4 regions of the Mesorhizobium sp. B2-3-5 genome follow, and region 3 is predicted to be linked to each of the others. Evidence: riboswitches for the same ligand, from Rfam matches in the RefSeq annotation. Region 3 holds a riboswitch; each other region holds the start of a gene.
The links. A riboswitch is a leader RNA that binds a small molecule or an ion and turns the genes downstream of it on or off. The one in region 3 is predicted to bind cobalamin.

Region 1: linked by a shared signal. The riboswitch ahead of FJ958_RS00960 (DUF1636 family protein) and the one ahead of bluB (5,6-dimethylbenzimidazole synthase) in region 3 are both predicted to bind cobalamin.
Region 2: linked by a shared signal. The riboswitch ahead of FJ958_RS12925 (DUF1636 family protein) and the one ahead of bluB (5,6-dimethylbenzimidazole synthase) in region 3 are both predicted to bind cobalamin.
Region 4: linked by a shared signal. The riboswitch ahead of FJ958_RS16860 (aromatic ring-hydroxylating dioxygenase subunit alpha) and the one ahead of bluB (5,6-dimethylbenzimidazole synthase) in region 3 are both predicted to bind cobalamin.

Annotation. Positions count from the first base shown of each region.
Region 1 covers NZ_VFVX01000001.1:172,931-180,437, forward strand. The annotation lists gene groL (chaperonin GroEL) at 1-1,166, opposite strand, end outside; gene groES (co-chaperone GroES) at 1,236-1,532, opposite strand; gene FJ958_RS00940 (class I SAM-dependent methyltransferase) at 1,724-2,521, opposite strand; gene FJ958_RS00945 (hypothetical protein) at 2,608-3,459, shown strand; partial or broken gene FJ958_RS00950 (DSD1 family PLP-dependent enzyme) at 3,507-3,668, shown strand; gene FJ958_RS00955 (helix-turn-helix domain-containing GNAT family N-acetyltransferase) at 3,732-4,700, shown strand; cobalamin riboswitch at 5,000-5,207, shown strand; gene FJ958_RS00960 (DUF1636 family protein) at 5,212-5,697, shown strand; gene FJ958_RS00965 (ABC transporter ATP-binding protein) at 5,694-6,479, shown strand; gene FJ958_RS00970 (ABC transporter substrate-binding protein) at 6,527-7,474, shown strand; gene FJ958_RS00975 (iron ABC transporter permease) at 7,474-7,507, shown strand, end outside.
Region 2 covers NZ_VFVX01000009.1:18,398-25,904, forward strand. The annotation lists gene FJ958_RS12905 (NADH-quinone oxidoreductase subunit C) at 1-24, opposite strand, end outside; gene FJ958_RS12910 (NADH-quinone oxidoreductase subunit B) at 29-610, opposite strand; gene FJ958_RS12915 (NADH-quinone oxidoreductase subunit A) at 601-966, opposite strand; gene FJ958_RS12920 (winged helix-turn-helix domain-containing protein) at 1,302-2,501, shown strand; cobalamin riboswitch at 2,531-2,736, shown strand; gene FJ958_RS12925 (DUF1636 family protein) at 2,775-3,203, shown strand; gene cobW (cobalamin biosynthesis protein CobW) at 3,206-4,243, shown strand; gene FJ958_RS12935 (cobaltochelatase subunit CobN) at 4,263-7,507, shown strand, end outside.
Region 3 covers NZ_VFVX01000007.1:176,902-184,408, forward strand. The annotation lists gene dxs (1-deoxy-D-xylulose-5-phosphate synthase) at 1-1,511, opposite strand, end outside; gene FJ958_RS11355 (pirin family protein) at 1,599-2,519, opposite strand; gene FJ958_RS11360 (DUF2277 domain-containing protein) at 2,559-2,825, opposite strand; gene FJ958_RS11365 (exodeoxyribonuclease VII small subunit) at 2,938-3,189, opposite strand; gene FJ958_RS11370 (histone deacetylase family protein) at 3,193-4,119, opposite strand; cobalamin riboswitch at 4,287-4,469, shown strand; partial or broken gene bluB (5,6-dimethylbenzimidazole synthase) at 4,588-5,097, shown strand; gene FJ958_RS11380 (hypothetical protein) at 5,262-6,245, opposite strand; gene ribB (3,4-dihydroxy-2-butanone-4-phosphate synthase) at 6,633-7,507, opposite strand, start outside.
Region 4 covers NZ_VFVX01000013.1:79,890-87,396, reverse strand. The annotation lists gene FJ958_RS16885 (alpha-glucosidase family protein) at 1-140, shown strand, start outside; gene ugpC (sn-glycerol-3-phosphate ABC transporter ATP-binding protein UgpC) at 165-1,277, shown strand; gene FJ958_RS16875 (DUF680 domain-containing protein) at 1,348-1,605, opposite strand; gene FJ958_RS16870 (DUF680 domain-containing protein) at 1,649-1,855, opposite strand; gene FJ958_RS16865 (DUF680 domain-containing protein) at 1,929-2,126, opposite strand; cobalamin riboswitch at 2,621-2,822, shown strand; gene FJ958_RS16860 (aromatic ring-hydroxylating dioxygenase subunit alpha) at 2,938-4,185, shown strand; gene FJ958_RS16855 (hybrid-cluster NAD(P)-dependent oxidoreductase) at 4,206-5,306, shown strand; gene FJ958_RS16850 (glycosyltransferase family A protein) at 5,347-5,883, shown strand; gene FJ958_RS16845 (nucleotidyltransferase family protein) at 5,883-7,352, shown strand.

The sequences.
Region 1 (7,507 bases), on a different contig from region 3:
ACTTCCACTTCCGTCGCACCGCCGACGCGGATCACGGCAACGCCGCCGGCGAGCTTCGCCAGACGTTCCTGCAGCTTTTCCTTGTCGTAGTCCGAGGTGGTCTCCTCGATCTGCTGCTTGATCTGGGCGACGCGGCCCTGGATCTCGGCCTTCTTGCCGGCGCCGTCGACGATGGTGGTGTTCTCCTTGGAGATCGACACCTTCTTGGCGCGGCCGAGCATGTTGAGGCCGACGTTCTCGAGCTTGATGCCGAGGTCTTCCGAGATGACCTGGCCACCGGTGAGGATGGCGATGTCTTCCAGCATGGCCTTGCGGCGATCACCGAAGCCCGGCGCCTTGACGGCGGCGATCTTCAGGCCACCACGCAGCTTGTTGACGACCAGCGTGGCCAGGGCCTCGCCTTCGACATCTTCCGAGATGATGAGCAGCGGCTTCGAGGTCTGCACGACGGCTTCGAGAACCGGCAGCATGGCCTGGAGGTTGGAAAGCTTCTTCTCGTGGAGGAGGATGTAGGCGTCCTCGAGATCGGCAACCATCTTGTCGGCGTTGGTGACGAAATAGGGCGAGAGGTAGCCGCGGTCGAACTGCATGCCTTCGACGACTTCCAACTCGGTCTCGGCGGTCTTGGCTTCCTCAACCGTGATGACGCCTTCGTTGCCGACCTTCTGCATCGCTTCCGCGATCATCTTGCCGACCGACTCGTCGCCATTGGCCGAGATCGTGCCGACCTGCGCAACTTCCTCGGAGGTCTTGATCTTCTTGGCGGCCTTGCCGAGCGCCGTGACGACTTCGGTGACCGCGAGGTCGATGCCGCGCTTCAGGTCCATCGGGTTCATGCCGGCGGCAACCGCCTTGTGGCCTTCCTGGACGATCGACTGAGCCAGAACGGTCGCGGTCGTGGTGCCGTCGCCGGCGATGTCGTTGGTCTTCGAAGCAACTTCGCGGACCATCTGCGCGCCCATGTTCTCGAACTTGTCCTCAAGCTCGATTTCCTTGGCGACGGTGACGCCGTCCTTGGTGATGCGCGGGGCGCCGAACGACTTGTCGATGACGACGTTGCGGCCCTTGGGGCCGAGCGTGACCTTCACCGCGTCGGCGAGGATGTTGACACCGCGCAGCATGCGCTCGCGGGCATCACGGGAGAATTTTACGTCTTTGGCAGCCATGTTTAACTCCTGGCAGGGGCTCGGATCGAGCCCGAAGATTCAAGATTCAGTTGACGGGAAGGCCGATAATCAGCCGATGATGCCCATAATGTCGGATTCCTTCATGATCAGAAGGTCTTCGCCATTGAGCTTGACTTCCGTGCCCGACCACTTGCCGAACAGGATGCGGTCGCCAGCCTTGACGTCCAGCGGAACGAGCTTGCCGCTTTCGTCGCGGGCGCCGGAGCCGACGGCGATGATCTCGCCTTCCTGCGGCTTTTCCTTCGCCGTATCAGGGATGATGATCCCGCCGGCGGTCTTGGATTCGGATTCGACCCGGCGAACGACCACGCGGTCATGAAGCGGGCGGAACTTCGACTTTGCCATTTTTTCTTCCTCGATGAGAACGGTGAGAAACAGTTCCTCCATCCGGCGAAGCCGGACAACAACAAAGTCCGGCGGCGCCGGACCTGTAGTTAGCACTCACCAAGGGCGAGTGCTAACGTGGCGCTGAGATAGGCCGCTGGTTGGCGAGAGTCAAGGCGCGCGGAGTGCCTCTTTCCATCATGATGGTGAACTTACCGAAGCTTGGCCGAACCGAAGACCAGAAGCGGGCAACGTTCCGCCAGCGGATAGCTGCCGCTCGGCACGATACGCACCTCGTAGAACCAGCCACTCGCTTCATCCACCAACGTGGCCAGCGTCGCGAAACTGTACCTCGTTTCGGAGCCCGCATAGACGTCGATCGTGTTGATGGACGCCATGCTCCATCCCGTCTGGGCAGCAAGAGCCTCGCGATCCGGAAACAACCGGTCGAACGCCGTGCGGATTGCCTGGACATCGACGGTATTGTCGCAGTCGTGCGTCGTGCACGCCATCGCAATCCGCCATTTGAGTGCGTGGAAATTCTCGACCCCGCCGGCCAACACCAGGGCGTGGACGCCGCGCAGGTCATCCGCCGTTTCCGGCCGCGCAAAAACGCGGATCGCCGCACGCCTGCCAGGCTTCAGCACTCTTGCGATCTCACCGAACAGCAGACCGCGTGCCGCCTTGGAATCGACCGCCGACAGGCATCCGTCACCGATAACCGCGTCGAAACTTGCCCGTTCCGCGGGGAGGTCGAGCCAGTTGCCGGCCATCGCCTTTCGCGAGGCGTTGTCGCCGGCCCATACGCCCGAAATCATGCTTGCCGATTGATCGATCGCGACCATCGATCTGCCCAGGACTGCCAGTTCAGGGGTCACACCGAGGAGGAGGACATCGGCATCCTTTAGATCAAGTTCGCGATCGAATATGCCGACGGTTTCCGGGGTCGGCCGCAGCGGGGCATCCAGGAGCTTCCAATGCCGATGATAATTGTCCCAATGATTGGTCATTCAAACCTCTTGGAGCCCAAGAAAGTCTGGCGTCGATTGATTAGAGCCGCTTAATAGAAGCGGGCGTGTAAGCCAAGGGTATGGCCATGGCGCGTGTCACCGTCATAACGCATGAACATGACCGGTTCCTGGGCAAGCGCAACCTCATGTTGCGCAGGGGCAGCCCCTATTTGCTTTTCGATGTCCTGGAGCAACTAAAAAGCCGCGGCCATTCAGTCCGGATTCAGCAGGGACCGTCAAAGACACACGGTGCCGACATCGCGGTTCTGCATGTCGATGCGACGACAACGTCCGCCGATTACGTCGACTATGCGCGGGGTTTTCCATTTTGCCTCAACGTCGGCGCGGCCGATATATCCAAACGGCTAATCAGCGGCGCCTTGATAACCGAAGGGGACGCCTGGCAGGGCCCGGTCATTGTCAAAAGCAACCTCAACAATCAGGGCATTCCGGAGATACTCCTCAACCGGCGATCGAAGCGCGCGGGCAAACCGCCGCCTTTTCCGCATCTGCAGGCTGCGCGGCCTTATGAGGTCTATGGTTCTCTTGGCGAGGTTCCGGACGACATCTTCGAATGCGATGACCTGGTGGTGGAAAAGTTCATTCCGGAAACAGAACCCGACGGCTTCGCGGTGCGCTTCTGGGTGTTTTGCGGAGAGCGGGAGCGCTGCACCCGCTATGTCTCGCCAAACAGCCTGGTCAAGGCATCGCAAACGTTTCGACGTGAACCCGTCCCTGTTCCCGACGAAATGCGCGAGCGGCGACGTGAGCTGGGCTTTGACTACGGGAAATTCGATTTCGTCCTGCACGAGGGCAGGGCCATCCTACTCGACGCCAACAAGACTCCCGGCCGTCCCCAAAACCTCGTGAAGATGTTCGCGGCCGGCGCCTCCGATCTGGCCGACGGCTTCGAGGGCCTCATTCGTCGGGCGAGATAGACCAGCAACCGGCCAGGATCGCCGCTCCCGCCTGTTGCCATCGGTTGCAGCAGTTCATGGGCCTGCCTGCCGATACGGTCATCAGGCCAGGCGACTACGCGTTCTTGCGGCCGACGCAGAGCGAAGCAGTGCTGCAGCAGTTCGGGCCGATCGCGGTGCTATCCGGCGGCAGGATTGTGGATCGTTGGCCGGTGTTGCCGACGATGTGAACATGTCGGAGATACTTGACTAAGTCAAGTAAATGATTGATCCTGTGAAGACAGGGGATGTCCATGACGGTTCACCATCAGTCCGGCAATGATGCGCCCAACAAGGAGCGAATCGACGCGGTGCGGGCTTTCAACCGCTTCTACACCCGCCAGATCGGGCTGCTCGACGAAGGGTTGCTGAAAAGCGCCTTCTCCCTGACCGAGGCGCGTGTGCTCTACGAATTGGCGCATCGCGACGGCCTGACCGCGACCGACCTCGGACGCGATCTCGGTCTCGACGCCGGCTATGTCAGCCGTTTGCTGAAAAAGTTCGAGCGCCTTCACCTCATCTCCAGGTCGACGCTGGTTTCGGACGCCCGGCAATCGTCGATTGCGCTGACGCAGGCGGGCAGGAAAGCCTTCGCACCGCTGAACAAGGATTCGCACGATCAGGTCCGGGCCCTGCTTGATCGACTGCCCGCGTCGGAGCAGGACCGGCTGGTCAAATCCATGCAGACGGTGCAGCGTCTGCTCGGCGAAAATGCCGAGCCGAGGATCCCCTATCTGTTGAGGCCGCTGCAGATCGGCGACATCGGCTGGGTCACTCGCCGGCAAGGACTGCTCTATGCCCAGGACTATGGCTGGGACGAAACCTACGAGGCGCTGGTCGCCGAAATCCTCGCGGCGTTCGTGAAATCCTACGATCCGAAATGGGAGCGCAGCTGGATCGCCGAGCGGGAAGGCGAGGTCGTCGGCTCGGTCTTCGTCGTACGCAAGTCGGATCAGGTGGCGAAGCTGCGTCTGCTCTATGTCGAACATTCGGCGCGTGGCCTCGGCATCGGCAAGCGACTGGTGGAGGAATGCATCGGCTTTGCCCGCGCCAGGGGATACAAGACGCTGACCTTGTGGACAAACGACATTCTCGCCGCTGCCCGGCATATCTACCAGGCCGCCGGCTTCAAACTGATCGAGGAAGAACCTCACCATTCCTTCGGCAAGGATCTGGTTGGTCAGAACTGGAATCTTGATTTGTTATCTTCCGCCAGAGCGTGATGCCGAAAAGTGTGAAGCGGTTTTCAGACGACGTCATGCTCTATCTCTTTGATTAGAGGCGGATTCAGATTTCAGGTCGAGTCGACCTGAAATCATCTGGCTTTCCGCTCTCGGCCAATTTGATCGAAATTGCGCACTCCGCGCAATCCGCTCGACAATGGCTGACAGCCATCGCTTGACAGCGCTGGGCCTCATGCACTAGTACGTTATGTTATTACATAAAGGGGTGTGTGGTCGCACGCGGCTTCGGCTCCGATCGTGGCGACCGAGAAATCCGTTGCGAAGCAATCTGGGGAAAACTAGGGTGGAATGGTGATGGTCCCCGAGTCGAAAGGCGAGGGGTGAAAAGGGAACACGGTGAGATCCGCCTCGGATCGAGGCCGTGGCTGCCCCCGCAACTGTAAGCGGTGAGCGAGATCCAAAATGCCACTGGCCGGCAAGGCTGGGAAGGCAGGATTGCGCCGAGACCCGCGAGCCAGGAGACCTGCCATTACAGAGTTGACCGGACGGGGTGTGCCGGGAGGAGACGTGGACGTCGGTCTGTCGACCGACCGCCAACATCCTTCCGTCGCCAATCGAGAAAGACGGAAAGTTGGGCGCCGCCATCGATCGTATTCACCGTATCGTCGTATGCACGCTTTGCCGCGACATCCCGACAGGGACCAGGTCGGGCGAAGCTTTGTGCGCCGATTTGCGCTCCCGGCTCTCGGCCCACATCGAGCCAGTTGTAGCGCAGGGTTTCATGGTCGAGGGCGTGGCTTGCATGGCGGGCTGTGCACGGCCGCTCGCGGTGGCCTTCCAGGCGCCCGGCAAGGCAGCCTATCTCTTCGGGTCCATCGATGCGGAAGCCGATGCCGGCGATCTCGTGCGATTTGCCAGACTCTACGCCTCGCTCGCCGATGGCTGGTGCAATGCCGGACAACGTCCGCCGCGGCTGGCCGGCAAGACGCTGGCCCGCATCCCCGGACCGGGCAAGCCTTCGGAGGACAGCCGATGACAGTGCCGCTTCTCGAAGCGCGCGATCTGGGCGCGGTGGCGAATGGCCGGGCTCTGGTCCATGCGGTCAGCCTGTCCATGGCTGTCGGCGATCGCCTCGCCATCATCGGTCCCAACGGTGCCGGCAAGACCACACTGCTGCGCATGTTGTCGGGCATGCTCAGGCCAAGTTCCGGAGAGGTAAAGCTTGGCGGCCGCCGCCTCGACAGGATATCGGCCGCCGAGCGGGCCCTGCACATCGCCGTCGTCGGCCAGACCGACCAGCCGGATCCGCGGCTGGCGGTGATCGACTATGTCGAGCTTGGCCGCGTTCCGCATGCCGGCCTGAGGCACAGGAGCGAGGAACGCGACATTGTCGTGGACGCGCTGCGACGGACCGGCCTGCTGCCGCTGCTTGGACGCACCATTGGCTCGCTGTCGGGCGGCGAGCGCCAACGCGCTCAGCTCGCACGCGCCATCGCCCAGGAACCGAAAGTGTTGTTTCTCGACGAGCCGACCAACCATCTGGACCCACGCGCCCGCGCGGAACTGCTCGAACTCGTTGCTGGCTTCGGCATGACGGTGATCGCGGTGCTGCACGATCTGGCCCTGGTGGCGCCCTTCGCCACCAGGGTCGCGGTGATGAACGAGGCCCGGCTGCATGCGCTGGCGGCGCCCCGCGAAGCGCTGACGCAACAACTGATCCGCGAGATTTTCGGCGTCGACGTGTTTCGCCTGCGCCATCCCACCGAGGATCGCGAACTGACCGTGTTCGATGTTCCGAACCGTGCCGCGCCTTCCTGACCGAAACCGACTTTCATCCGACACAGTTCAACCAAGGAGCAAAAATCGTGAAACGCCTCGCCTTGTCGCTCGTCTTCTCGCTGCTGGCCTCGGCAGCTTTCGCCTTCCCGGTCACCGTCGACAGTTGCGGCAAACCGCTGACCTTCGATGCGCCGCCCAAACGCGCCGTCATTCACGATCTCAACATGGCGGAGATGGCCTTCGCGCTGAAGCTGCAGCCGTCGATCGTCGGCCTGACCGGCATCACCGGATGGTATAAGGTGGGCCCCGAATTCAAGGCCGAGCAGGGTTCAATTCCGGAACTGGCGCCAAAATACCCGACGCTCGAAAATCTCGTAGCGGTCGAGCCTGATTTCTTCTTCGCCGGCTGGTACTATGGCATGAAGCCGGGCGGCGATGTGACGCCCGACACGCTCGCGCCACACGGCATCAAGACGCTGGTGCTGACGGAAAGCTGCGTCCATCTCGACAAGAACCGGCCCGCCGCCTCGATGGACCTTCTCTACGGCGATGTCGAAAAACTGGGCAAGATCTTCGGCAAGGAGGCCGAGGCGGAGAAGCTCGTTGCCGGCTGGAAGAGCCAACTCGCTGACATCACCGCCAAGGTCGGCGATCGCAAGGGAACACGGGTATTCCTCTACGATTCCGGCGAGGACAAGCCATTCACCGCCGGAAAATTCGCCATCCCCAGCGCCATGATCACGGCAGCCGGCGGCGACAACATCATGGCCGACATGGACACAAGCTGGGGCAACACCGACTGGGAAACGGTGGCGTCGCGCAATCCGCAATTCCTCATCCTGCTCGACTACCAGGACGGTGGCGGCTACAAGAAGCTCCTCGACTTCCTCAAGGCCCATCCGGCGATGAAAGAGACGGATGCGGTCAAGAACGAGCGTTTCGTGGCCCTGCGCTATGCCGAACTCACGCCCGGACCGGCAAACATCGAAGCGATCGGCAAGATCTCCAGGGCGATGCATCCGGAAGCGTTCTGATGCATCTCGCCCTGAAGCACAAATCCGGCGCGC
Region 2 (7,507 bases), on a different contig from region 3:
CAGTTCGCTCAGTGATGCGGCCATGGATTTACCGTTCGATCGTGCCGGTGCGGCGGATTTTCTTCTGCAGGAGAAGAATGCCGTAGAGCAGTGCTTCGGCGCTCGGCGGGCAGCCGGGCACATAGATGTCGACCGGCACGACGCGGTCGCAGCCACGCACCACCGAATAGGAATAGTGATAATAGCCGCCGCCATTGGCGCACGAGCCCATCGAGATGACGTAGCGCGGCTCCGGCATCTGGTCGTAGACCTTGCGCAGCGCCGGCGCCATCTTGTTGGTCAGCGTGCCGGCGACGATCATGATGTCGGACTGGCGCGGAGACGCGCGCGGCGCCACGCCGAACCGCTCCGAGTCATAGCGCGGCATCGAGGTGTGGATCATCTCGACCGCGCAGCAGGCGAGGCCGAAGGTCATGAACATCAGCGAGCCGCTGCGCGCCCAGGTGATCAGCGCCTCTGTCGAGGTGACCAGAAAACCCTTGTCGGCGAGCTCATTGTTGATTTCGAGGAAAAAGGGATCGTCCTCTCCCACCGGCCTGCCGGTGTTGGGATCGATGATGCCCTTGGGCTTCGGCGCGACGAGGGTGCCTGAACTGTCGTTCAATCCCATTCCAGCGCTCCTTTTTTCCATTCATAGGCAAAGCCGATGGTCAGCACTGCCAAAAACACCATCATCGACCAGAAGCCGAGCATGCCGATCTTCGAGAACGACACCGCCCAGGGAAACAGGAAGGCCACTTCCAGGTCGAAGATGATGAACAGGATCGACACCAGGTAGAAACGGATGTCGAATTTCATGCGGGCGTCGTCGAACGAGTTGAAACCGCACTCGTAGGCGGAAAGCTTTTCAGGATCGGGGTTGCGGTAGGCCACCAGGAACGGTGCGGCCAGCAGCGCCAGGCCGACGACCAATGCCACGCCGATGAACAGGACGATGGGCAGGTACGAACTGAGAAGTGCGTTCATGCAGCGGCTTTCCGTTGGCGCCAATCCACTTTTGTTACAGCACCGGACCTTAATGCGGAAGCGTGACAGTTTAACCGCTGAACCGTTTTAAGAGGGGCCCATGCTGCAACGCGGCGAGGGTTAGCGCAGCACTTCCAGCGAAGCAAGTCAAACCTTGTTCAAAACGCCGACCTGGACGGCATTACAGGAGAAACTGGTCCGATGCGCTCCTGTTTGATTTCCTTCGCGTTCTACTCCACTTTTATCTCCTGACATGGTTGCCGCCAAAACCCTGCTAGCATGGGCTGGAATCACCGGTCTGAACCGCCATAAATCGCCCTCAGAGTGACACCTGCATGAAGGAAAAGATCTCGCTTGCCGCCGCTCGGCGCGTTGCACTCGCCGCCCAGGGGTTTCTCGATCCTCGCCCGAATGGCACGCCAGACCGCCGCCACTTCGCCCGGGTTCTTTCCCGCACCGGCCTGCTGCAGATCGATTCCGTCAGCGCGGTGGTGCGCGCGCACTATATGCCGCTCTATTCGCGGCTTGGCCCCTACCCGCTCGCGCTCCTCGACAATGCCGCCGTGACGCGCAAGCGCATGGTGTTCGAATACTGGGCGCATGAAGCCTCGTTCCTGCCGGTCGAGACATACCCCTTGATGCGCTGGCGCATGCAGCGCGCCGAGCAAGGCGACGAAATGTATCTGGGCCTCGCCAAATGGGGCCGCGAGCACGCCGCCTACATCGAAGAGATCTATCGGGAAGTCGCCGATCGCGGCCCGATCGCCGCCTCGGCGCTTGAAGGCCAGAAAGGTTCCGGCGGCTGGTGGGGCTGGAGCCATGCCAAGCATGCCTTCGAATGGCTGTTCTGGGCCGGCCGCATCACCACCGCGCACCGCCGCGGCTTCGAGCGCTTCTATGACCTGCCCGAACGCGTGCTGCCGCAGGCGATCCTCGATTTGCCGGTGCCCGCTGCCGAGGACGCGCATCGCGAATTGCTGCGCATTTCAGCCCGCGCCCATGGGGTGGCTACAGCCGGGGACCTGCGCGACTATTTCCGTCTGTCGCCCGCCGACATGAAAGGCCGGCTGGAGGAACTGGCCGAGTTGGGCGAGTTGCTGCCGGTGCGTGTCGAGGGCTGGAACAAGCCGGCTTACCTCTATAAGGACGCCCGTTTGCCCCGCAAGATCGAAGCGCGCGCCTTGCTGGCGCCTTTCGACCCCGTCGTCTTCGAACGCTCGCGCACCGAGCGGCTATTCGATTTCCATTACCGCATCGAAATCTACACCCCTGCCGAAAAACGCCAGTACGGCTACTATGTCCTGCCCTTCCTGCTTGGCGACAGGATCGTCGCTCGCGTCGACCTGAGAGCCGACCGGCCGGCAAGCGTGCTGCGCGTCCACGCGGCCTACGCCGAGCCCGGAGCGCCGCCTGAAACAGCCGCCCAGCTCTTCGACGAATTGAAACAGATGCAAGGCTGGCTCGAGCTTGAACGAATGGAAGTGACGCCTGCCGGCGATCTAGGCCCGGCGCTGGCCGACATCGCCATGTCGTAGCCGCGCGTTGACACCGCTGCCTGCAAAAGCCTAAATCCCGTCCAGACGGTCCCCTGCCCGCAACGGCTGGGGCTAAGAGGGAATGCGGTGCGGGATTTCGGTCTCAAATCCGCGGCTGTCCCCGCAACTGTAAGCGAAGAGCCAAGGCCGAAAGCCACTGGGAGTTCCCGGGAAGGCGGCTAACCAAGGCGATGACCCGCGAGCCAGGAGACCTGCCGTCTGCGACAGAAGAATCCGATCGCCCGGCGGGTTTCCGGGCAAGGAGCCCGGTTTTTGGACCATAACGGCAGTTTTTCGGCTGGTGCAGCGGATATATCTTCCGCCAATGGCGACGCCTTGTCCGACGTCACCGTCATCGTCTGCGCGTCCTGCCGCGACGAAACCGGCTCCGACGCCCATCCCCGCGCCGGCGAATCGCTGGCGCAGGACACGCGCCGCGCGGCAGCATCCGAGAACGTCCGCGTCCGCACGGTCGAATGTCTCGGCAATTGCAAACGCCGGCTCAGCGCCGCGATCCTGCGCGACGGCTGCTGGAGCTATGTCTTCGGCGACCTGACCACGAGCAGCGGCGCCGACCTCGTTACCGGCGCCAGACTCTTCGCCACCTCGAGCGACGGCCTCATCCCTTGGCGCGGCCGCCCTGATTCCCTGAAGCGCGGCCTCGTTGCCCGCATCCCTCCCCTAGACCTGCTGAAAGACTGACCATGACCGCTTCCGTCTCCCGCGTTCCCTGCACCGTCGTCACCGGCTTTCTCGGTGCCGGCAAGACGACACTGGTCCGCCATCTCCTGGAAAACGCCGGCGGCAAGCGCATCGCGATTATCGTCAACGAGTTCGGCGACATCGGCATTGACGGCGAGATCCTCAAGGGCTGCGGCATCGACACTTGCCCGGAGGAAAACATCGTCGAACTGGCCAATGGCTGCATCTGTTGCACCGTGGCCGACGATTTCGTACCGGCACTCGACCAGATCCTGTCACTGACGCCGAGGGTCGACCATATCCTGATCGAAACCTCCGGCCTCGCTTTGCCGAAGCCGCTGGTCCAGGCCTTCCAGTGGCCGACGGTGAAGAGCCGCGTGACCGTCGACGGCGTGATCGCCGTGGTCGACGGCCCCGCACTGGCCGAAGGCCGCGTCGCCAACGACATGGACGCCCTGCAGGCCCAACGCGCCGGGGATGACAGCCTCGACCATGACGACCCGGTCGAGGAAGTGTTCGAGGACCAGATCGCCTGCGCCGACCTGATCATCCTGTCGAAGAGTGACCTGATGGACGCCGCCGGTTCGGCCCGCGCCAACGCCATCGTCAACGAACACTCCGCCCGGGCCGTCAAGATCGTGCCGACGTCCCACGGCAAGGTCGATCCCTCCGTACTGCTCGGGCTCGGCCTCGCCGTAGAGGACGACATCGAGAACCGCAAGTCCCATCACGACGGCGCATTCGACCACGAGCATGACGACTTCGACACCTTCATTGTCGACATCCCCTCGATCGCCAATCCGGACGAACTGGCAAAACGCGTCGCTGCCGCCGCCGAACAGGAAAACGTGCTGCGCGTGAAAGGCTTCGTAGAGGTCGGCGGCAAGCCGATGCGGCTTTTGCTGCAGGCCGTCGGCCCGCGCGTCAACCATTACTATGACCGCGCCTGGACCGCCGAGGACGACCGCCGCTCGCGTCTCGTCGTCATCGGCCTCAAGGGGCTGAACCGCCCTGCGATCGAGCGTATACTCGCCGGCTGATTTTCAGGCACGGGCCGCGATGCACATCCTCACCACGACATCCGCCTCGCTCGACGATCTCGCCGAGCCGGTCGATCTGCGGCAGACGCCGGCGGATATCGTGGCCCTGTCCTTCACCGACAGCGACCTCGCCGGCCTCGCCGCCGCGTGGAAGGCGGATGCCGGCCGCCTGCCCTCGATGCGGCTGGCCGCGCTGCGTGACCTGCGCCACCCCATGTCCGTCGACCTCTGGATCGACAGCGTCGCCCGCCACGCCAGGATCATCCTGGTGCGCATCCTCGGCGGCTACGACTGGTGGCGCTATGGCTGCGACCAGCTTGCCGCGACCGCCCGCGAGCGCGGCATAAAACTGGCGCTGCTGCCCGGTGAAAGCCACGACGAGGATCTCCGGCTGATCGAAGCCTCGACGCTGCCGCGCGCGGAACTGGACGCGCTGCTCGGCTATTTCCGCGAGGGCGGCCCGGCCAATATGTGCGCGCTGGTGCGGAGGTTGGCAGGGCTGGCAGGACAGGATGAAGCAGCAGCCGCGCCGGTAACCGTGCCCAAAGCGGGTTACTACGAGCCAGGACGTGGCGTCGTCGAGTGCGGCGTCCCCCTCCCCCTCGAGGGGAGGGTCCGGCCGCAGGCCGGGGGTGGGGTCGCCGGTGAAATGCGCCGACTTCGAGAAACACCGTATCCAGTCGCACCGACCCCACCCGGCCCTGCGGGCCACCCTCCCCTCGAGGGGGAGGGAAAGATCGTGCCCATCCTCTTCTACCGCTCGATGCTGCTGGCCGCCGATGTCGCGCCAATCGATGCGCTTTTCGACGCCTTGCAGCAGCGCGGCATCACCCCTGTACCGATCTTCGTCTCCAGCCTGAAGGACCCAGCATCCTTCGCGTTCGTCGAAAACGCCCTCGCCACGCTGAAACCGGCTGCCATCATCACCGCGACCGCTTTCGCGTCTGGCGCGGAACCTGGTGTCGAAACCCTGTTCGATCGAGCCGGCGTCCCTGTGTTCCAGGTCATCGTCGCCAGCACGCGCCGCGACGTTTGGGAAAATAACCAGCGCGGCCTGGCACCCGCCGACCTCGCCATGCATGTCGTTCTGCCCGAACTCGACGGCCGCATCCTCGCCGGCGCCATTTCCTTCAAGGACGAAAGCGATGTCGATCCCGCACTTGGCCACCGCGCCTTCGCCAACCGGCCGGAGCCGGACCGCGTGGCCCAGGTTGCCGATCGTGTAGCAGCTTTTGTCCGCCTGCAGGAGACATCTCGCGCCCAGCGCAAGCTCGCCATCCTGATCCCGGATTACCCGAGCGCCCCCGGCCGCACCGGCTATGCCGTCGGCCTCGACGTACCGTCAAGCGTGCTGGCCATGCTGCATGACCTCAGCGAACAGGGCTATGCCGTTGACGGGATTCCGCGAACGCCGCGGGAACTGCTGGATTTGCTGGAGCATAGCAACGACGGATTGGCCCTACAGGAGTATTTGGGCTTCTCGAAGGAGTTGCCGAGAGCTGTGATTGCCGCAGTAGAAGCAGCATGGGGAAAACCAGAAGATGAGGCAGGTTTATGCGAGGCACCCCCCTCTGTCCTGCCGGACATCTCCCCCGCAAGGGGGGAGATTGGCAGCTCGGATGCCGGCGCTGTTCCTGCGAGGCCAATAGCTGGCGAGAGCTTCGATGAAAGCTCGATCTCCCCCCTTGCGGGGGAGATGTCCGGCAGGACAGAGGGGGGTGGGCCGGAACACCAGCGTCCGAGATTTTTCCCCTTCCGCGCCGCCACCTTCGGCAACATCACCGTAGCGCTCGCCCCGGATCGCGGCCGCTCCGCCGACCGCCGCGCCGATTACCACGACCCCACGCTCCCCCCGCGCCATGCCCTACTCGCCTTCGGTCTGTGGCTCCGGAAATCGCTGGGCGTCAACGCCCTCATCCACGTCGGTGCCCACGGCACGCTGGAATGGCTGCCGGGCAAGACGGTTGCGCTGTCGCAAAACTGCTTCCCCGAGATCGTCGCCGGACCCCTGCCTGTCATCTATCCCTTCATCGTCTCCAATCCCGGCGAGGCGGCACAAGCCAAGCGGCGCATCGCCGCCGTCACGCTCGGCCATCTGCCGCCGCCGCTGACCGGCGCTGGCCTCGACCAAGACCAGCATCGGCTCGAACGCCTGGTCGACGAATATGCCCAGGCCGATGGGCTCGACCGGCGGCGCCGCGACCAGCTGGCGAAGCTGATCGTCGACACCGCGCAACAGAACGGCCTCGCCTCCGAAGCAGGCGTTGCGAGGACCGACGCGCCTGATGAGGCTTTGCGCCGTATCGATGCGTGGCTCTGCGACCTCAAGGATTTCTCCATCAAGGACGGGCTGCACATCTACGGTCGCGCCTCCGACGACGAACCCGATGCCATGCGCCGCCAGAGCGCGAACGCCGAAAAGGCCGCGCTGCTTGCCGCGCTCGATGGCCGTCACGTCAAGGCCGGCCCGGCCGGCGCACCCGCGCGAGGCCGCTCCGATGTGCTGCCCACCGGCCGCAACCTGTTCACGTCGGATCCCCGCACCATGCCGACGCCGACCGCCTACGACATCGGCAAGGCGGCGGCAGAGGAGGTCGTGCGCGCCTACTTGCAGTCGCATGGAGACTGGCCACGCTCGCTGGTGATCGACCTCTGGGGCTCGGCGTCGCTGCGCACCGGCGGCGAGGAGATCGCGCAGGGCCTGGCGCTGATGGGCTGCCGGCCGCAATGGAACACCGCCACCGGCCGCATCACCGGCATCGAGGTGCTGCCGCCGGCCACGCTTGGCCGCCCCCGCGTCGATGTCACCTGGCGGATATCAGGCCTGTTCCGCGACATGTTCCCGACGCAGATCGCGCTCATCGATGCCGCCGCCGGCGCCGTCGCCGCCCGCGACGAGGACGATTCGGAAAACCCGCTCGCCGCGAAGACCCGCGCTGACGGCAAGATCAGCCCCCGCATCTTCGGCACCTCGCCAGGCACTTACGGCGCCGGCGTCGAGGAGCTGTTGTCGAACGGCGACTGGGGCGCGCGCGAAGAGATCGGGCGTGCCTATCTCGATGCCACCTCGCACGCCTATGGCGGTGCCGGGGGTGAAGGCATCTCCGCACCCGGCGCTTTCGAGGGACGCATCGCCGAGGCCGATCTTCTCGTCCACACCGGCGACGATCCCGGCCGCGACATTCTCGAAGGATCAGCCGATGTCGCCTTCATCGGCGGCTTTTCGGCCGCGCTTGCGGCCCTCGGCCGGAATGCCGACGTCAT
Region 3 (7,507 bases):
TCCCTGACGATGCGGCCTTTGCCAAGTTCGAGGACCAGGCCGCGTTCCGGCATGTCGACGCCGACGCCGTTGCCGCGCGGATAGCGGAAGGCGATCGGGCCATCATCGTAGCTGGAAGCGGTGCGCACCATGTGGCGCAACTCCGCTTCGTCGGCAGCCGCCATCACGACAAAGCCCGGCAGGCTTGCCAGGAAGGTGGTGTCGAAAGCGCCGCAATGGGTAGCGCCATCTGCGCCGACGAAGCCGGCGCGGTCGATCGGGAAACGCACCGGCAGTTTCTGGATCGCGACGTCGTGGACCACCTGATCATAGGCGCGCTGCAGGAAGGTCGAATAGATCGCCGCGAACGGCTTGTAGCCTTCGGTTGCGAGACCGGCCGCGAAGGTCACCGCATGCTGCTCTGCGATACCGACATCGAACGTCCTGGATGGGAACACTTCGCCGAACAGGTCAAGGCCGGTGCCGGTCGGCATGGCGGCGGTGACGGCGACGACGCGGTCATCCTCGCGCGCCTCCTGGATCAGGCTTTCGGCGAACACTCTGGTGTAGGCCGGCGCGTTGGCCGGCGCCTTGGCCTGCGTGCCGGTGATGACGTCGAACTTGTTGACGCCATGATATTTGTCGGCGGCGGCTTCCGCCGGTGCGTAGCCCTTGCCCTTCTGGGTGACGACATGGATCAGCACCGGGCCTTCGCCATTGTCGCGGACGTTCTTCAAGACCGGGATAAGATGTTCGAGATTGTGCCCGTCGATCGGGCCGATGTGATAGAAACCGAGCTCCTCGAACAGCGTGCCGCCGGTGACATAGCCGCGCGCATGCTCGACCGCCCTGGTAATGGCGCGATCGGCGCGTTTGCCGAGATAGGAGGTCAGCTTCTTGCCGAAATCGCGCAGACCGACATAGGCCTTGCCGGAGGCGAGGCGCGCCAGATAGGCGCTCATGGCGCCGGTCGGCGGGGCGATCGACATGTCGTTGTCGTTGAGGATCACGATGAGGCGAGCATCGAGCGCGCCGGCATTGTTCATCGCCTCATAGGCCATGCCGGCCGACATGGCGCCATCACCGATGACGGCGATGACGTTGTTGCGGCCACCGGCGAGGTCGCGGGCGGCGGCCATGCCGAGGCCGGCCGAGATCGATGTCGAGGAGTGGGCGGCGCCGAAGGGATCGTATTCGCTTTCGGCGCGGCGGGTGAAGCCGGACAGGCCGCCTTCCTGGCGCAAGGTGCGGATGCGGTCGCGGCGGCCGGTCAGGATCTTGTGCGGGTAGGCCTGGTGGCCGACATCCCAGATCAGCCGGTCATCCGGCGTGTCGAAGACATAATGCAGCGCCACGGTGAGTTCGACCACCCCAAGGCCGGCGCCGAGATGGCCGCCGGTGCGGGACACGGCATCGACCAATTCGAGGCGAAGCTCAGAGGCCAGTTGTGGAAGGTCGCTCTCGTCAAGCGCCCGCAAATCCGCCGGGACGCGGACCTTGTCAAGAAGCGGCGTATGCGGCGTTGCGTTCACGGGTGCTCAGGCTTTCTGTTCATCGGCGAGATAGGCCGCCAGCCGGCGAAAGTAAATGCGTGTCGGTGACGCGGAGCAATCCGCCCGTCAGTTCTCGGGCAGCGGGATGAATTCCTTCTCATCTCCTGGAACGATATCGAAGCGGCCTGTCTTCCATTCCTGCTTGGCCTGTTCGATGCGCTCCTTGGACGAGGAGACGAAATTCCACCAGATGTAGCGCTTCGAGCCAAGCGAGGCGCCGCCGAAAAGCATGAAATGCGCACCGGTTTGCGACGATACGACGATCTCGTCGCCGGGCCGGAACACCAACAACCGTTCCGCGGGAAACACGTCGCCTGCAATGGAGACTTCGCCTTCCAGCGTGTAGATGGCGCGCTCCTCGGCGTCGGCCGGGATTTTCACGCTGGCGCCCGGCGCCAGGCGCAGGTCGGCGTAGAGCGTTTCGGAATCGGCCCTCACAGGGGAGCGCAATCCCTGGAAATCACCGATGACAACGCGGCCGCTGACGCCTTCGGCGTCGATCTCGGGAAGCCGCAAGACAGCCGTGTTCTCGAACACCGGCGCCACTTCCTCCTTGTCGTCAGGCAAGGCAAGCCATGTCTGCAGGCCCGAGATCGACATTGGCGCGCCGCGCAATTCCTCTGGCGTGCGCTCGGAATGCACGATGCCGCGGCCGGCGGTCATCAGGTTCACGTCGCCGGGCTGGATGACCATTTCGGTGCCCAGCGAATCGCGATGCCGAATCTTGCCGTCAAACAGATAGGTAACCGTCGACAGGCCGATATGCGGGTGGGGACGGACATCGAGCGCCTGGCCGGCGCGCAGGATCGCCGGCCCCATGCGGTCGAAGAAGATGAATGGGCCGACCAGACGCCTCCTGGCGGTCGGCAAGGCTCGGCGCACCTCGAAGCCGCCAATGTCCTTGGCGTTCGGGATGACCATCAGTTCGATCTGATCGCTGGCAAAGGCATCGCCGGCTTCAGGGTCCTTCCCCGGAAAGAAGCTCATGAACTCTCCTTGTCAGCGGTCCAGACCGCCATGGCCGCATCAGGCAAAACGGAGCGCCGCCTTTGCCCGAAGTTTGGCCGCCACCTCTTCGCGGTTGCGCGGATGCTGGTTTGTTTCGAGGGAATCGAGCAGTTCGCGCGCCGATGCCGCGATGGCCTCGACCGCGTGGTCGAATGCATGCTGGTTCTGCTTCGAAGGCCGCGTCGTGCCGCTCAGCTTGCGGACAAACTGAAGCGCCGCGTCGCGAACCTCATCATTGGTTGCCGGCGGGTCAAAATTGAACAGGGTCTTGATGTTTCTGCACATCGCTTCCGTATCTCCTCTTGTCCTGGGGCCGTTTCAATCGGGACGACGTCAATCCTCAATCATGATCGTGTCTAAAAACCGGTGAAGCAAGATGGTCGTTCGCGACCCTGCCTCAGTCCGCGTCGAGCGGCTCCGTTCCGACCGGCTTTCCGTCGCGCGACAGCCTGATCTTCTCGACCTTGTCCTCCGCGGCCTTCAGCAACCGGTCGCAATGCGCCTTCAGGGCCTCACCGCGCTCGTAGATCCGGATTGACTGATCGAGCGGCACGTCGCCACGCTCCAGATCGTCGACGATCTTCTCCAGCGCATCGAGTGCCTGTTCGAAGCTCATCGCCTTGACGTCTTCATTGGTCTCACCAGCCATTATTCACCCTTTCATCAGCCGCCCGACATGGGCGGCGACCGAAAATGCCAATCCCTGCAGATCGTAGCCGCCCTCGAGCAGGCTGACGAGCCGGTTGTCGCCGTGACGCGCGGCGCGTTGCATCAGTTGGCCGGTCGCCCAGTCGAAATCATCCTCGGTCAGATTGATCTCGGCCAGCGGGTCGCGGTGGTGCGCGTCGAAGCCGGCCGAAATGATGATCAGATCGGGCGCGAATTTGTCGAGCGCCGGCAGGATCCGCGACAGGAAGGCATCGCGAAACACCTCGCTGCCGGTCTGCGGCGCCAGAGGCGCGTTGACGATGTTGCCGGCGCCGGTTTCGTTCTTCGCGCCGGTGCCTGGATAGAGCGGCATCTGATGCGTCGAACAATAGAGCACCGAGGGATCGTCCCAGAAGATATCCTGCGTGCCGTTGCCGTGATGCACGTCCCAGTCGACGACGGCGACCCGCTCGGCGCCATGCTTCTTCTGCGCGTAGCGCGCCGCGATCGCCGCCGTGTTGAAGAAACAGAAACCCATGGCGGTGGTCTTTTCGGCATGGTGGCCAGGCGGTCGCGCGGCGACGAAGACATTGTCGGCCCGGCCAGTGAAGACGTCGTCGACGGCCGCGTTGGCGGCACCGATCGCGGTGATCACCGCCTGCCAGCTCTTCGGACTGGCGGTGGTGTCGGCATCGACGCGGGCGATGCCCTCGTCGGGGATGGCGGCGCGCACGCGTGCAACGAAATCGGCGGGATGCGCGTAGAGGATTGTGGCTTCATCTCCTTCCGGCGCCTTGACGCGGTCGAGCGCGGCAAAGGCGTCGTCGTCGAGCACGCGCTCGATGGCGCGCAAGCGGTCCGGCCGCTCGGGGTGGCCGGGCGGCGTGATGTGTTCAAGGAAGATAGGGTGCGTGTAGAGACGGGTGGCCATGGTCCCTATCTAGTGCCCCGATGCCGCGATGGCCATGCGTTGCGGCTTGATCGCTGGGGAAAATCACGTCTGCGTCCATTCGCGTCGCTGCGGGGATTGGCGCGGCCGGGGCTTCGGCGTAAGGTCGCCACCACTGCCTGGTGCCCGCCGGCCTGTTTGTTTCAGCCGCCAAGTGAAATCCACTTGGCTGCAAATGCTCTGGCGGGAGAATCGGGAACACGGTTGAATTCCGTGGCGTGCCCAACGCTGTAAGGGGGACCGCGCCGGTAAATGCCACTGTCGATGACGGGAAGGCACCGGACGCGGGTTGATCCCGAGCCAGAAGACCGGCCTGGCAGGCATCGTCATCCGCATGGTCAGGCGGGCGGCATTGATTGCAATCGCAAGGGACAAGCGATGCCGGAAGCCATGACCGCTCCTATGGGCGACGGATTTGACCAGATGGCGCGCGACGCTGTCTATCGCGCCATGTTCACCAGGCGCGATGTTCGCAGTCATTTTACTCCCGAGACAATCGACGACGAGGTGCTGGCTCGGTTGCTGCTTGCCGCCCATCACGCGCCATCGGTCGGCTTCATGCAGCCATGGAACTTCATCGTCATTCGCGGTGCCGCGCGCCGGGAGAAGGTGCGTGACCTGTTCCTGGCAGCGCGAGAACAAGAACTGCCAGCAATCGAGGAAGAGCGGCAGGCGCTCTACCGCAAGCTCAAGCTGGAAGGCATCTGCGAAAGCGCGCTCAACATCTGCATCACCTGCGACCGCCAGCGCTCGAAAGGTTCGCCGCTGGGGCGTTGGCATAATCCGGAGATGGATCTCTACAGCACGGTCTGCGCGGTGCAGAATTTCTGGCTGGCGGCGCGGGCCGAAGGCATCGGCGTCGGCTGGGTCAGCATTATCGAGCCTGAAGCGCTGAAGCGGCTGTTGGCCATTCCCGAGCACGTGACGCCGATCGCCTATCTCTGCGTCGGCCGTGTTTCCGAGTTCGCGCCCAAGCCGGACCTCGAGACACATGGCTGGGGGCGGCGGCTGCCGCTGCCCGAACTGATCATGAGCGAGACGTTTTGCGGCCAGGGCGAGGCTCCGCTCAAATCAGCGGTGTCGCGCCTCAACACCGTCGCCGGCATGCCCGCCAGCCCGGCCGATCAGCGTGTCGCGCCGGCCGTGCCCCAGTGCGAACCACCGAAGGAGGAGAGCGCCTTGTCCTTGAGGTCCCTGAACTTCGACGAAGCTTCGGCCAGCCGGGCGTCCCAGGCGGGGTCGGGCACCTGGCCCTCGATGGTCTTGAAATAGACCTGCATCAGGCACGCGATGGCGAAAGGTTCGATGAACGCCGCCTTGAAGGCCCAGGCGAAGACGATGGCCAAAACGAAGGCCCAGCCGGCGAGCTGCCCGGGCATGAGGAAAAGAATGGCGCCGGCCGGGGTCAGCATCAGCAGGAAGATCACGAACGACACGCCCCACATGATAACCGCCAGCCAGACAGCGTTCTTGACCATGGTCTTGCCGTTCTGGGCGTAGAGCACGACGCCCTGGCGCGCGGTTTCGAACGGCGAGGACGAGTTGATGCGGATGTTGTAGCCGAGGATGATCTCGTCGACATAGGTGAGTGACAGGCGGATTACCGTGTTGATGAAAGACACCAGGCCGCTCAGGCCTGGAATGGGCAGGAAGGCGGCGATGCCGCCCAGCAGGCCGGTGATGGCGCGAATGGCACCCTTGACCAGCTGGTCGACGACGAAAAGGATGTTGGCCTCGGCGAAACGCTCGGTCACGACTTGCCTGGCATAGGCGATCTGGTTCTTGCCGTCGGGAACATCATGGCCGTCGATCAGGTGGACCATGACGGCGATGTGGCCCGCCTTGACGACGTAGAGGATGTATTCGCGGATCCAGTAGACGGCGATCGAGACGGCGCCAAAGCCGATCACGCCGCCCCATAGGGCAAAGGACAGCGGCCCGTCGGGATCGGTCGAGATATGGCCGACGCCATAGCCGACGGAGGCACCCGTGCCGGTCGCCAGGATATAGGCCAGCGTGATGCCGAAATAGACGACCATGCGAAAAACAATGAAAGGCCAGGTCCGCATCATGATGGACACCGACCTGCCGATATCGAAATCCCACATGCCCCGAATCTCCCCTCAGAGATGGCTGGGAAGGATGCGCTCACCCCGAAGATTGTCAACCGGGGGGCGACGAGAAGAAGCGAGCAGCCGCTCGTTTCGCAAACGTTCGGAATTGGCCGAGGCCTCCGCGACGTCGTCATCCACGGGCGGAGCGACGCGAAGCGGAGCGCAGATCCGAGGGTCCATGCCGTAATCTTAATCGAAGATCACAGCGGATCAGAATTGTGGCAACGCGTCGAAGTCGCGGCATGGATCCTGATGGTCTGAGCCGCGTCGCTTCGCTCCTTGCTTCGCCAGAGGATGACGAGGCAAGCAGACGCTTCAGTCCATCGCCGACGCAGGCGACCTGCCAGCAGGACCTTTCCGCCGCGTCGATCCCTCGGTGGACTACAGAATCTCGGTCTTGGCGATATGGATGCCAAAACCTTCCAAACCAACATAGTGGCGCTCGCGCGAGGCGATCAGGTTGATCGAGGAAATGCCGAGATCCTTCAGGATCTGCGCACCGAGGCCGATTTCGCGCCATTCGTTTTCGCGCCGGCGCGCCTCTTCGTGATCCTCGCGGTCACCTGACGCAGGGCGCTTGCGCTCCTGATGGGCGACACCGACCGAGCCTTCGCGCAGATAGACGATTACACCGCGCTTGCGCTCGCCCATCGCCTTCATGATGCCGTCGAGCCGATGGCTGGTGCCGAACACGTCGGTCACCACGTCTTCGGAATGCAACCGCACCGGAACGTCCTCGCCGTCGCGGATATCGCCGAAGACCACGGCGACATGATGCATCATGTCCCAGGGCAGCGTGTAGGTGAACACCTGCGCCTTGCCGCCAAGCGTGTCGATCTCCGAGCAAGCCACGCGTTCGACCAGCGTTTCCTTGCGTTGCCGGTACGCGATGAGATCGGCGACCGAAACCTGCTTGAGGCCATGTTCCTCGGCGAAGGCCGCGACCTGCGGGCCGCGCTTGACGGTGCCGTCGTCATTGACCAGCTCCGAAATGACACCGATCGGCGGCAGGCCGGCGAGTTTGCACAGATCGACCGCCGCCTCGGTATGGCCCGAACGCATCAGCACGCCGCCTTCGCGCGCGATCAGCGGGAAGATGTGGCCGGGACGGACGAAGTCGGAGGCACCGACATTGCCGTTGGCGAGGTTGCGCACGGTCAGCGTGCGGTCGTCGGCCGAAATGCCTGTTGTCGTGCCGTGCTTGAAATCGACGCTGACGGTGAAGGCGGTTGTGTGGGCTGAATCGTTGTCGGCCA
Region 4 (7,507 bases), on a different contig from region 3:
ATCTGAGCGCCAAGCCGGCCGAGGTTGACCTTGGCGGCGGATCGCTGCAACCTTTGCCGGGACACGGATTTTCCGGGAAGGCGGACGCAGGCACCATCCGCCTCGGCGGCTACGGCGCCTGGTTCGGGCGCACAGACTGAATTTCAAATCACTGGGAGAAAATCATGGCCGATGTCACGCTGAGACAGGTGAAGAAGTCCTACGGCAATCTCAACATTCTCCACGGCATCGACCTCGACATCAAATCGGGCGAGTTCATCGTCTTCGTCGGCCCGTCGGGCTGCGGCAAGTCGACCTTGCTGCGTTCCATCGCCGGGCTGGAGGAGATCACCTCGGGTGAGCTCAAGATCGACGGCGAGGTGGTCAACGACGTGCCGCCGTCGAAGCGGGGCATCGCCATGGTGTTCCAGTCCTACGCGCTCTATCCGCACATGACCGTCTACGACAACATGGCGTTCTCGATGAAGATCGGCAAGGAAAGCAAGGCCGAGATCGACAAGCGCGTGCGCCAGGCTGCGGAAATCCTGCAGCTGACCAAATATCTCGACCGTCTGCCCAAGGCGATGTCGGGCGGTCAGCGTCAGCGCGTCGCCATCGGCCGCGCCATCGTGCGCAATCCGAAAGTGTTCCTGTTCGACGAGCCGCTGTCGAACCTTGACGCGGCGCTGCGTGTCGCCACGCGTATCGAGATCGCCAAGCTCAAGGAATCGATGCCCAAGACGACCATGATCTACGTCACCCACGACCAGGTCGAGGCGATGACGCTGGCCGACCGTATCGTGGTGCTGAAGGAGGGCCATATCGAGCAGGTCGGAACACCGATGGAACTCTACAAGAGGCCCGGCAATCTGTTCGTCGCCCAGTTCATCGGCTCGCCGGCCATGAACATCCTGCCGGCGACCGTCGACAGGACCGGCAGCCCAACCGTCGTTAGCCATGTCGGCGGCCGCAAGGCGACAGTGCCGATCGCAACGCCGGCATCTGCGAAGGGAGCGGCGGTAAGCTTCGGCGTACGGCCGGAAGATCTCGCGATCGCCGGCGGCACGGACTATCTGTTCGAGGGGACGGTCGATTATGTCGAACAGCTCGGCGAGGTCCAGCTGGTCTATGTCGACATCGGCAGGGCCGACCTGCCGCTGGTGACCAAGCTGCCTGGCAATGTCGAGGTCAAGCGCGGCTCGACGCTGCGGCTGACCGCCGATGCCGGCGACCTTCATATCTTCGACGCGGACGGCCGCTCCTTCGCGCTTCACGAGATAGAGGCAAAGGCGGCCTGAAACAGGTTCTGGTGATGAAAAAGAGCCGCGGGCATCGGCCTGCGGCTCTTTTTGTATTCCACATCAGCTATTAACGGCCGAAGAGGTTCCGGTCGCTGCCCTGTGGGGCGGACTTCTGGACGTCACCCGACGAATTGAGCAGTTTGTAGACAGGCGACTCTTCGTTGCGGATCGAGCCGGTATGCGAAGCGTCTATGTTGGCGGTCGTCGCCTGCTTGTTGATGTCGGTGCCGCCAACATTGTCGTTGGCCGCATAGGCGCTGCCGGCGGCAATCAGAAGTGCGGCGGCGGTAGAACAATCTTTTTCATTTCGGGTACTCCGGTATATTCCAACTCAGGCGGCGGGCTTGCCGCCGCCTGATGTCGGAAAGTTAGTTGTTGCCGAACAGGTTGCGGTCAGCACCGTGCGTGGGCGTCTGAGCCGCCGGTTCGGACTTCTTGATCGAAGCGGTATATGAGGTGTCGGTGGACGTGGCGGCCGGCTGGCTGGCGCCATTCGAGCCATAATTGTCACTGCCGGCGAAAGCGCTGCCGGAAATGGCCAGAATGGCGACGGCAGCAAGAGCGATCTTCTTCATTTCAAGTCTCCTGAATTCTTCGAGTGTCGCCAGGACGGCGAGTCAAAACCCGCCGCCTGCTGGAGATCGACTGTTAGTTGTTACCGAACAGGTTGCGGTCAGAACCGTGGATGGGCGTCTGGGCAGCCGGTTCCGACTTCTTGACCGAAGCGGTGTAGGAGCTGTCGACAGCGGTGGCCGCGGGGGCCTTCGAACCATAGTTGTCGCTACCAGCGAAGGCGCTGCCGGAAATGGCCAGAAAGGCGGCGGCAGTGAGGACAATCTTTTTCATTTTTTGGTACTCCAGTATTTTTCCGTCCGTCTAGCGGCGTGTCTTGGGATTAAAATCGCGTCGTTCGGACGACCCCGATGTGGGAGAGCCAGCTAGCCGTTTCCAATCACGAAGATGTTCAACGTGGACCATGAATCCACCACTTGAAATTGTACCAAGATCCCCCACATAAGATTTTTTTCCATGCAATATCAAAGTGTTAATTAAAATCGGCGCCGCCATCACCGACTGTATCGGAGGCTCAGCGTTCACACCGTCCTGCACGCACCGTCAACAGAAACGAACCGTTCGGTTCGATTTTAGAATCTGCTAATAGTCACTTTTCGAAACCGTAACCCTTTTTTGCTCCCAATCGGGGCCGACTCCCGGCGCCCGGCGCGCCGTCACCGCCATGATTCTCGCTGCCGCTGTTCGCGACCAGCTCGTTGCGCATGCGTGTCGCGCCACATGGATGCGATGTCGCTTTCATGCCGATGTCGCAAGCGCTGTCGTGGTTAGATCATGTCATCTCAGGTGCCGCTTCGTGACGACGGGGCGGAGAATTGGGAAGCCGGTCAAAGTCCGGCGCTGCCCCCGCAACGGTGGTGGAGTTCAAGTCGCAACGGGAGACCACTGGGCGAAAGCCTGGGAAGGTGTCGCGACAGTCCGCAAGGACACTCCAGAGCCCGGAAACCAGCCCGAGATATTTGAACTCGACTGATCGCGGCGGGCGGTCAAGGGGCGGATAGTGCATGTCCGGCGCTTTTACCGGCCTGCGTCCCATCCTTCCTCTCTTCCCCTCCGGTTCAGTCCTTGAATGCGAGGACAGGACATGGATGTGCGCATCGATATGCTGAGGCTCTTGAACAGCCGCAGAGAGGGCTTTTCGCTGGAACAGCCCTTCTACACCGACCCGGACTACTTCAAGCTCGACATGGAGCTGATCTGGTATCGCGACTGGCTGTTCATCGGCCATGATTGCGAATTGCCGAAGCCGGGAAGCTTCATCACCGTGCAGATCGGCGACTATCCGGTCGTGCTGGTGCGCGACCAGCAGGGCAAGATCAATGCCTTCCACAACTCCTGCCGCCATCGCGGCAGCCGCGTCTGCAACACCGACAAGGGCTTGGCCGCCAAACTGGTCTGCCCCTATCACCAGTGGACCTACGAGCTCGACGGCCGCCTGCTGTTCGCCCGCCAGATGGCCGACGGCTTCGACAAAAGCCAGTTCGGCCTGAAGCCGGTCGCCTGCGAGAGCGTGGCCGGCTACATCTTCATCTGCCTGGCCAAGGAGCCCGCCGACTTCGCACCGATGCGGGCGATGATCGAACCCTATCTCAAGCCGCACCGGCTGAGCGAAGCAAGGATCGCCTTCGAGAGCACCATCATCGAGAAGGGCAACTGGAAGCTGGTCTGGGAAAACAACCGCGAGTGCTACCATTGCGCCGGCAACCATCCGGAGCTTTGCAAGACCTTCCCGGAGGCGCCGACCGTGACCGGTGTACAGGGCGCCGACAGCGATCCGGAAATGCTGGCGCACTGGGCGAAATGCGAGGCGGCGGGCCTGGCGAGCAAGTTCCGTATCGACCCGGCCGGGCAATATCGCGCCACGCGCGCGCCGCTGCTGCGCGATGCGGTCAGCTACACGATGAACGGCAAGCGGGCGGTGAAGAAGAACCTCTCCGACAGCGTCTCGGCCGACCGCATCGGCACCCTGATGCACTATCACTATCCGACGACCTGGAACCATATCCTGATCGACCATGCCGTCACCTTCCGCGTGCTGCCGATCAGTGCCACGGAAACCGCGGTGACGACGAAATGGCTGGTGCATAAGGATGCGGTCGAGGGCGTCGATTACGATCTCGCCGAACTCATCCATGTGTGGACCGAGACCAACGATCAGGATCGCCGTATCGTCGAGGAAAACGCCTTCGGCATTCTGTCGCCGGCCTACGAACCAGGCCCGTATTCGGAGCTGCATGAGGGCGGCGTGATCCAGTTCGTCGACTGGTATGCGCGCTTCATTGGTCCGCGCCTCGCCGAGGATGGTCGACCAGCGCTCCGCAGTGTCGCCTGAGAGGCCAAGGGATGAACGCGATGACTGATCTTGGCCTTTACCGCCATCTCGACCAGATGGCGCCATGGAACGACAGGCTCCAGGTGCTGGAAGTGACCGGCGTCAGCGACGAGTCTCCTGACGTCAAGACCTTCACCTTCCGCTCCGACAACCAGACCTGGTTCCGCTACAAGCCGGGCCAGTTCGTGACGCTGGAACTGCCGACAGCCGACGGGCCGCTGATGCGCACCTATACATTGTCATCGTCGCCATCGAGGCCGTTCTCGATCGCCGTGACGGTGAAGGCGCAAGCCGGCAGCATCGGTACGCGCTGGATGTTCGACAATCTGAGGCCCGGATCGCACGTCAAGGCCTATGGGCCGGCCGGCGATTTCTCGCTGCACAGCCATCCGGCGGCAAAATATCTGTTCATCTCGGCCGGCTCGGGCGTGACGCCGATGATGTCGATGCTGCGCTGGCTGAACGACTGCGCGCCATGGACCGATGTCGGCTTCGTCAACTGCGCGCGGCGCCCCGAAGAGATCATCTTCCGCAAGGAACTCGAACTGCTCGGCGGCCATATGCCCGGCCTGTCGCTCGGCTTCATGATCGAGGAGCGCTCAAGCCGTGAGGGCTGGTACGGCCATATGGGCCGTATCGATGCCATAAGGCTGCCGCTGCTGGCGCCCGATTTCCGCGAACGCGAGATATTCTGCTGCGGTCCCGACCCTTTCATGCGGGCCGTGCGCGGCATGCTGGAAGGCGCCGGCTTCGACATGACGAAATACCACCAGGAGAGCTTCGCCGCGCCGGTGGTGGAGGAAATCCCGGCGCCGTTCGCGTCGCCCGCACAGGACGGCGCCCCTGTTCCCGTCGAAGCCGCGACAGCGATCCGCTTCGCGCTTTCGGACGTCGATGCCGAATGTGTCGCCGGCCAGACCGTGCTGCAGACGGCGCGCGCCTGGGGCGTGCGGATACCCGCGGCCTGCGAATTCGGCCTGTGTGGAACCTGCAAGGTCAAGAAAGTCTACGGCGATGTGGAGATGAGCCACAATGGCGGCATCCTCGATCATGAGATCGATGACGGCTTCATCCTGGCCTGTTGCTCCAAGCCGCTGTCGGCGTTGGAAATCGAGGCGTAATCGGTTCAAGGCCTCAACCGATCCGGGAAATCTTGCCGGCGTGATCGATGCGCTCGGCATGCCGGTGCGCCTGCTGCGGCAGGAGAATGCCGGGCCTGGCAGCGCCACGACCCGCGGCATGGCGGCGCTGACGACGCCATTCGCCGCGACGCTCGATGCCGACGATCTGTGGCTGCCGAGCAAGATCGAAAGACAGCTCGCGTATCTCGAGAGCTCTCCCGCGACATCGGGTGTCTTCTGCCATTTGCGGAACTTCCGCAACGACCTGCCCGACGCGCCCGAAGCAGCCGCCGTGCCTGGCTGGTCGCGCTCGACCATGCTGATCCGACGCGAGGTCGCCGAGACCGTCGGGCCGGTCATCGACCCGCCTGGCGGCCGTGGCGAAATGATCGACTGGATCGCCCGGGCACGCGAGGCCGGCTTCGCCCTCGATATGATGGACGAGGTGCTGGCGCTGCGCCGCATCAGACCGGGCAGCCTGTCCTATGGGCGCGACGCGGCCCGCGACCGCGGCTATCTGGAAGTGGCGCGGCTCGCCATGCTGCGGCGGGCCCTCAACAAGGCCGGTCCGGGCTGATGGCGAATATCCGCGGTATCGACCGACGCTTCCCTGATTATGGCTGGTCGTGGCCGACCGGCGGGCTCGACCAATTGCTCAAGGCAGCGCTGCTTCCGGACGAGGATGCCGCTGCTGCTTGCGCCGCGCGCTGGCTGGACGAGAACGATATCGATCTCGTCTCCTTCCGCGAGCACCGGCTGCTGGCCGCGATCTCCGACAGGTTCGGCAGGAAGCTGGCCGGCCACGCCGCCTATCCGCGGCTCGTAGGGCTGCAAAAGATGCTGTGGACCAAATCCCGCATGGCCATGCGGGAAGCCGAGCCGGCGCTGAAGGCGATGGTGGATGCCGGATGCCGGGTGATGCTGATCAAGGGCGCCAGCCGGACCGCCTTGAACGCCTCGGCGCAACGCGGCCGTGTGGCGCACGACATCGACATACTGGTGCGGCCCCACGACATGCAAACGGCCTTCGACGTGCTGCGCGACGGCGACTGGCAGATCGCTACCGGTGTCAGCCCGCAATATCTGAGGACGAGGCTGGCGTCGCTGCGCTCCATGAACTTCTTCAGGGGCAATCTGGGCGACATCGACCTGCACCAGCTTGGCTATGATGGTTCGCAGCAAAGCCAAGAAGACGACCTGGCCATATGGCAACGGGCTGTCGCGGCCGCGTTCAGCGACATCGGCGTGCTGGTGCCCTCGGCTGCCGACCGCATCGCGCTTGCCATCGCGCATGGCGGGCTCGACGCCCATACGCACAGCGACTGGCTGGTCGACTGCGTGGTGGCCATTCGCGGCGGCGATGTCGCCTGGGACGTGCTCCTCGATATCGTCGCCAGGCGTGGGCTTACCGTTGCCGCGGCGGTGGCGCTCTCCTACCTCGCGCTTGAAACCGGCGTCGCAGTGCCGGACAGCGTGCTGGCGCGCGTGCTGCAGATGGCCGACCGCACCGGTCTTTCGCGCTGGTCGGCGATGCTGCAGGCCAAGCCGCGGACCGATTTCGGTCGGCTGGTCTGGTTGTCGCGTGGCCTCGCCAAGCAATTGCGGCTGCGGCGCAAGAGCGTCCGGCTGCGGCAGGAGCCGCCAGCCAAGGCCTGGCGCGGCAGGGCAGCCCGCGCTGAGCCGGCCGAAAAGGCGGCGCTGCCGGTGTTCTCGGAATTCATACCTTGTCCGCGCACGACGGGGAACATGATGCTGGCCATCACGGTCAGGATCAGCGTGCCACCGGTCCGGCGCCGCATCGAGATGGAGATCAATGCCGATGACCACCATGTCGCCCGCCTGCGCGCCATGGCCATCAGCCGGTCCGGTCGGGAACGGGTGCTGCATTTTCGCGGCAAGGTGACGCTTGACGGCAAGAGGGATGCCTTGACGCTGGAGGCGCGTCCCTCCCGGCAGTTCCGGCAATGGGGTGATGAGGCGACAGTCGCGGCCTATGGCGCACTGCCTTTCCAGCTGATCTCGGCGACATTTTCGCCCCTGTCTTGAGCCGCGTTTGGCATCGGGGATGGGCCGGAGGCTGATACGGGCCGTTCATTCCGGCTTCCGGAAACCCTAATCCTCCTCTTTTTCTTCCTGGCTGGCGGGCAGGCTGTGCTCAGCCGACCGGTTAGAACGCCTTTAACCGCTGATCTGCTAGAGAC